2 linked regions of the Alkalihalobacterium alkalinitrilicum genome follow. Each later gene encodes a partner of the first gene's protein in a complex. Links are inferred from orthologs where the notes say so. Each region holds a gene or a part of one and is shown in the gene's direction. Other genes may lie near its edges.

Evidence for each region.
Region 2: the proteins of secG (region 1) and secY are in contact, whole or in part, in a crystal structure (PDB 5AWW), measured with the Thermus thermophilus proteins. The link is inferred for Alkalihalobacterium alkalinitrilicum from one-to-one orthologs. Residues at the interface, in WP_223903268.1 of Thermus thermophilus: Tyr5, Ile9, Tyr12, Leu13, Ala16, Leu19, Val20, Val23, Leu24, Gln26, Glu27, Pro28, Gln30, Gly31, Ala32, Asp34, Leu35, Met36, Gly37, Gly38, Ser39, Ala40, Asp41, Leu42, Phe43, Ala45, Arg46, Val48, Tyr53, Thr56; in WP_096411648.1 of Thermus thermophilus: Leu14, Gln16, Arg17, Phe20, Ile34, Pro35, Pro37, Ile72, Arg108, Arg109, Asn112, Gln113, Arg116, Ile117, Ile120, Pro145, Gly146, Trp147, Phe152, Phe155, Val156, Val159, Thr160, Val162, Ala163, Gly164, Ala166, Leu167, Trp170, Glu173.

Annotation. Positions count from the first base shown.
Region 1 is NZ_KV917368.1:4,297,961-4,301,087, forward strand. Bases 126-2,921 are described here. They hold secG (preprotein translocase subunit SecG), read left to right. Parts: upstream 126-1,309; coding sequence 1,310-1,534; downstream 1,535-2,921. Other genes in these bases: eno (phosphopyruvate hydratase), read left to right, coding at 126-489; BK574_RS20815 (alpha/beta hydrolase), read left to right, coding at 2,207-2,921. Also shown: more of eno, read left to right, coding at 1-125; more of BK574_RS20815, read left to right, coding at 2,922-2,956; rnr (ribonuclease R), read left to right, coding at 2,982-3,127. UniProt on the Bacillus subtilis protein: Involved in protein export. Participates in an early event of protein translocation.
Region 2 is NZ_KV917368.1:3,589,800-3,593,118, reverse strand. Bases 196-3,183 are described here. They hold secY (preprotein translocase subunit SecY), read left to right. Parts: upstream 196-1,037; coding sequence 1,038-2,330; downstream 2,331-3,183. Other genes in these bases: map (type I methionyl aminopeptidase), read left to right, coding at 3,049-3,183; BK574_RS17395 (adenylate kinase), read left to right, coding at 2,399-3,052; rplO (50S ribosomal protein L15), read left to right, coding at 598-1,038; rpmD (50S ribosomal protein L30), read left to right, coding at 380-568; rpsE (30S ribosomal protein S5), read left to right, coding at 196-366. Outside these bases: more of rpsE, read left to right, coding at 1-195; more of map, read left to right, coding at 3,184-3,319. UniProt on the Bacillus subtilis protein: The central subunit of the protein translocation channel SecYEG. Consists of two halves formed by TMs 1-5 and 6-10.

The DNA of each region.
Region 1 (3,127 bases):
GAAATGATCGATTTCTATAGCGACCTTGTTGGTAAATACCCAATCATCTCTATCGAAGACGGTTTAGATGAAAACGATTGGGATGGATGGAAGAAACTTACGGATACACTTGGAGAAAAAGTTCAGTTAGTGGGTGACGATTTATTCGTTACCAATACTGAAAAGCTTTCTGAAGGAATCGAAAAAGGTGTAGGTAACTCGATCCTTATCAAAGTAAACCAAATCGGTACATTAACGGAAACGTTTGATGCAATTGAAATGGCAAAACGTGCAGGCTACACAGCGGTAATCTCTCACCGTTCGGGTGAAACAGAAGACAGCACGATCGCTGATATTGCCGTAGCAACGAATGCTGGACAAATTAAAACAGGTGCTCCTTCCCGTACTGACCGTGTGGCCAAGTACAATCAACTTCTTCGCATTGAAGATGATTTAGCAAACGTTGCTAAATATGGTGGGAAAAAAGCATTTTATAACTTAAATAAATAATGAATTTATTAAAGAGGCTGAGACTTTGAATTCAGCCTCTTTTTACATGGATAAGAAAAGGAGCTAAGTTTGTTCATCAATTTAAGATTAAAAAAGCAAAAGCGGTCACTATGAGAGCGTTATAGTGACCGAACCCAAAGAGAAAAGGTCAAAGCGGTAACTAAGAAAGCGTCATAGTGACCGAACCCGAAGAAAAAAAGCAAAAGCGGTAACTATGAAAGCATCATGGTGACCGAACACGAAGAAAAAAAGCAATAGCAGTCACTAAGAAAGCGTCATAGTGACCGAACCCAAAGAGAAAAAGCCAAAGCGGTAACTATGAAAGCGTCATAGTGACCGAACCCGAAGAAAAAAAGCCAAAGCGGTAACTATGAAAGCGTCATAGTGACCGAACCCAAAGAGAAAAAGCCAAAGCGGTAACTATGAAAGCATCATGGTGACCGAACACGAAGAGGAAAAGTCAAAGCGGTAACTATGAGAGCGTTATAGTGACCAAACCCAAAGATAAAAAGCCAAAGCGGTAACTAAGAAAGCGTCATAGTGACCGAACCCAAAGAGAAAAAGCCAAAGCGGTAACTATGAAAGCGTCATGGTGACCGACCACGAAGAGAAAAAGCCAAAGCGGTCACTATGAAGTAACCATGGGTGACTAGGTAGTAGTGAAATATAATGAGGGTAACTATCGACATATCGACAAATTTAATTGTTCATTAAATAAATGTGGGTATAATGCTATTGAGAAGTAGTTGCCACAAGTATTGCTTTTATGATAAATTAGTATAAGCGCATACTGTGCTTGGAGGTGGATCATTCAGTGCAAATGTTAATGTTCGTCTTATTAATTATTGTTTCAATCGCCCTAATTGCTGTTGTTTTATTGCAAGCGGGTAAGAGTGCAGGTCTTTCTGGAGCAATTTCTGGTGGTGCAGAACAACTATTAGGGAAACAAAAAGCTCGCGGTATCGATGCAGTTCTTGCACGTGCAACAGTCGTCCTTGCAGTATTGTTTTTTGTTTTAACTATTGCGGTAGCATACTTTATGTAATAATCCAAAAGCAGCTGAAGCAATCTTCACTGCTTTTCTTTATACTTTAAGAAGGGAACCATTCAATCAAGTATAAAGTATAAGAAAGGACTACGATTTTCACTGTTTACAGTGCGAGATCGTACTTTTCAATTCGTTGAGAAAACTCGGCAACTTTGTCGGGTTTTTATTATAAAATTTTAAACTGGAAAAATAGACCAATCTAGAAATGTTTTGGTTTTGCCATAATACGCTTTAAAAAAGTCATTTTAGAGGATGATCATTTTTGGCGATTATTAATCGTGTATACTGCAATACTATTCTTTATTCGAAAGTAGTATTTATCCCGTTTAACTGGCGCTAAGACTCCCACTTCAAGGCTTTGAGGGCAACAAGAAAGGCTAAGTGGGAGATAAGCGCCAGTAACAAGTAGTGAACACAGACTAAGTTCGCCACGTCCTGTGGCAACGTCTGTGTGACCCACCTCGTGTGGGCCCCAACTAACAATCAGTGGGGGATGAAAGAAAACCCCCACTGATTGAAGTTTCACTTTATGTCACGGTGAAAATGAATGTATGAATTTGGGAAGATTCGGCTACGAATTTTTCCCTTCACTTTTAATAGAGAACGCAACTTCAGGTGAAACTAAAGAATAGATTGAGGTCTGTGAAATGAAAAGGTAGGTACGAACGTATGAAAATAGTTGCTCCAAAACCATTTACATTTGAAGGTGGAAAGCGAGCGGTATTGTTGCTCCACGGTTTTACAGGGAATACGGCGGATGTGAGAATGTTAGGGAGGTATTTGCAAGAACAGGGATACACGTGTCATGCTCCTTTATATAAAGGACATGGGGTCCCTCCCGAAGAGCTCGTCCATACAGGCCCTGAAGATTGGTGGCAGGATGTTGAAGCAGGCTACAATTTCCTAAAAGAACGGGGTCATGAAAAAATTGCGGTATGTGGACTTTCGCTCGGAGGTGTATTTTCGTTAAAAGTCGGCTACACTTTACCGGTAAAGGGTGTCGTGCCAATGTGTGCCCCGATGAATCCAAAAACGGAAGTCGCGATGTATGAAGGCGTACTTGAATATGCGAAAGAGTACAAGCGTCGTGAACAAAAGAGTGAAGAACAAATTGAGCAAGAGATGAGGGAGTTTAAGCAAACCCCGATGCAAACATTAAAAGCTTTGCAGCAACTCATTAATGATGTACGAGAGCAGTTAGACTATATATATGCCCCAGTTATGGTCGTACAAGCTCGTCATGATGAAATGATTGATACTAATAGTGCAAATATTATATATGAGCACGTTGAAAGTGATAAGAAAGCAATTAAATGGTATGAAAACTCGACACACGTTATTACGCTAGACAAGGAAAAGGAACAATTGCACGAAGATATCCTACAGTTTTTAAATAAATTAAACTGGACTGAATCGTAAGAATAAAAGAAAGGAGTGTAAGAATATGACTGAAGAAAAAATTCAACACCTCTTAGAATTTATGCGGGAAGAGGCTTATAAACCATTGACCGTTACCGAGCTAGAAGAGGCATTCGGATTAAAAGACTCAAGTGAATTTAAAGAATTTGTTAAAGTTTTAAACACGATGGA
Region 2 (3,319 bases), 710 kb from region 1 along the record:
GTCGGCTTTGGAATGGGTAAAGCTCAAGAAGTTCCTGAAGCAATCCGTAAAGCAATTGAAGATGCAAAGAAGAACTTAATTGAAGTACCTGTTGTTGGTACAACAATTCCACATGAGATCTTAGGCCACTTCGGTGCAGGACGTGTATTACTAAAGCCAGCATCTGAAGGTACAGGAGTTATTGCTGGTGGACCAGTACGTGCAGTACTAGAGCTTGCTGGTGTAGGCGATATCTTATCAAAATCATTAGGATCAAATAATCCTATTAATATGGTTCGTGCAACAATTGAAGGACTTAAAGAACTTAAGCGCGCTGAAGAGGTTGCGAAATTACGTGGTAAATCAGTAGAAGAACTGCTAGGATAAGGAGGGAAAAAACATGGCTAAAAAGTTAGAGATTACCCTCACTAGAAGCATTATCGGACGTCCTGAGGACCAACGTATTACTGTAAAAACTTTAGGCTTACGCAAGATGCATCAAACTGTAGTACAACAAGATAACGCTGCTATTCGTGGTATGATTAACAAAGTATCTCACTTACTAACAGTGAAAGAAATAGATGCGTAATTGAAACTTATTTAAGAGGAGGTGGCAACATGAAACTTCACGAGTTGAAACCTGCAGAAGGTTCTCGCAAAGTCCGTAACCGCGTAGGTCGTGGTATCGGTTCTGGTAACGGAAAAACAGCTGGTCGTGGACATAAAGGTCAAAATTCACGCTCTGGTGGTGGTGTTCGTCCAGGTTTTGAAGGTGGACAAAACCCAATTTTCCGACGTTTACCAAAACGAGGATTTACAAATCCTACTCGCAAAGAGTTTGCCATTGTAAACCTTGACACATTAAATCGTTTTGATGCAGGTACAGAAGTAACACCTGAACTATTAATCGAAACGGGTGTAGTTAAGAACGTAAAGGATGGTATTAAAATTCTTGGTAACGGCAAGCTTGATAAGCAACTGACAGTGAAAGCCAACAAGTTTTCTGCTACGGCTATAGAAGCAATCGAAGCTGCTGGCGGAAAAACTGAGGTGATTTAATGTTCCGGACGATCTCCAACATTATGCGAGTTGGTGACTTAAGGCGAAAAGTTATATTCACTTTATTAATGCTCATTGTGTTTCGAATTGGTACATTTATTCCAGTGCCTGGTTCAAACAAAGATGTTTTAAACTTCTATGATCAAGCGAATGCTTTTGGTTTTCTGAATACATTCGGTGGTGGAGCACTAGGTAACTTTTCGATTTTTGCAATGGGAATTATGCCGTATATCACAGCATCCATTGTAGTGCAGTTACTTCAAATGGATGTAGTGCCTAAGTTTGCAGAGTGGGCAAAACAGGGTGAAGCAGGTCGTCGGAAATTGGCACAAATCACTCGTTATGGAACAATTGTGTTAGGTTTTATTCAAGCACTAGGGATGTCTATTGGATTTAATACCATTTTTCCAGGATTAATCCCTAACCCAACTGTTCCTACCTATCTGTTTATTGCACTAGTACTTACGGCTGGAACGGCATTTTTAATGTGGCTTGGAGAGCAAATTACGGCAAAAGGTGTCGGAAACGGAATTTCGATTATCATCTTTGCTGGTATTGCTGCTGGTATTCCAAACGGGGTGAACCAAATTTATGCTACCCAAATTGAAACTGCTGGTGAGCAACTGTTTCTAAGTATTGTAACAGTATTACTATTACTCCTTGCTATCCTTGCTATAATTGTTGGAGTTATCTACGTCCAACAAGCTTTACGTAAAGTTCCAGTTCAATATGCAAAGCGTCTTGTTGGAAGAAGTCCTGTTGGAGGACAATCAACGCATCTACCGCTTAAGGTGAATGCAGCTGGGGTAATCCCTGTCATCTTTGCTTTATCTTTATTTATTTTTCCACCGACAGTAGCTGGGTTTTTTGGAACGGATAATGCGATTGCTTACTGGGTAACGCTAATATTTGATTATACTCAGCCGATCGGAATGGTATTGTATGCACTGCTCATTATTGGATTTACCTATTTTTATACGTTTATCCAAGTCAATCCTGAGCAGTTAGCTGACAATCTAAAGAAGCAAGGTGGATATATCCCTGGTATTCGACCAGGTAAGACGACTCAGGAATACATAACACGTATTCTTTATCGACTAACATTGGTTGGAGCATTGTTCTTAGCGGTTGTCTCAATTATTCCAGTTTTCTTTACTACAATTATGGGGTTACCTCCTGCGATACAAATTGGCGGAACTGGATTATTAATTGTCGTTGGTGTAGCATTAGATACGATGAAACAAATTGAGAGTCAGTTAATTAAACGTCATTACAAAGGATTCATTAAGTAACTAGAAGGCTAAGGGAAAACATTTTCCCTTAGTGTTATAGTTTTCAATTCGGTAATGGAGGGGAAAAAATGAATTTAATATTAATGGGGCTTCCGGGTGCTGGTAAAGGTACTCAGGCAGAAAGAATTGTTGAGAACTATGGAATTCCACACATCTCTACAGGGGATATGTTCCGTGCAGCAATTAAGAATGAAACTGAGCTAGGTATGAAAGCAAAATCGTTTATGGACGCAGGTGAACTTGTACCTGATGAAGTAACAATTGGGATTGTTCGAGATAGATTAAGTCAGTCCGATTGTGAAAAAGGATTTTTATTAGATGGATTTCCTCGTACTGTTGCTCAAGCAGATGCTTTAGATGAAATGCTTGCATCACTTGAGAAAAAAATTGATTTTGTTATTAATATTGATGTTCCAGAAGACATCCTTATGGATCGACTAACGGGAAGAAGAGTTTCACCGACATCAGGGAGAACATATCATGTTATTTTCAATCCTCCAAAGGTTGAAGGGATCTGTGACGTTGACGGTAGCCAATTGATTCAAAGAGATGATGATAAACCAGAAACTGTAAAGAAACGTCTAGAAGTAAATATTGCACAAAGTAAACCACTTCTTGATTTCTACTCTAAGAAAGGTGTACTTTGTGATATCAATGGTTTACAAGAGATTGGGAAAGTGTTTTCGGACATTGACCAACTTCTGAAAGGAATAAATGCATGATTATTTGTAAGACTGAACGTGAAATCGCGATAATGCGCGAGGCGGGTAAGATCGTTGCCCTCACACATCAGGAGCTGAAAAAGCATATCCAACCTGGTATTACTACCAAGGAATTAGATAACATTGCTGATAAATTGATTCGTTCATATGATGCGGTACCATCCTTTAAAGGCTACAATGGATTTACGGGTAGTATCTGTGCTTCAGTAAATGAAGAATTGGTGCACGGTATACCAGGGAAACGTGTTCTCAAGGCGGGAGACATCA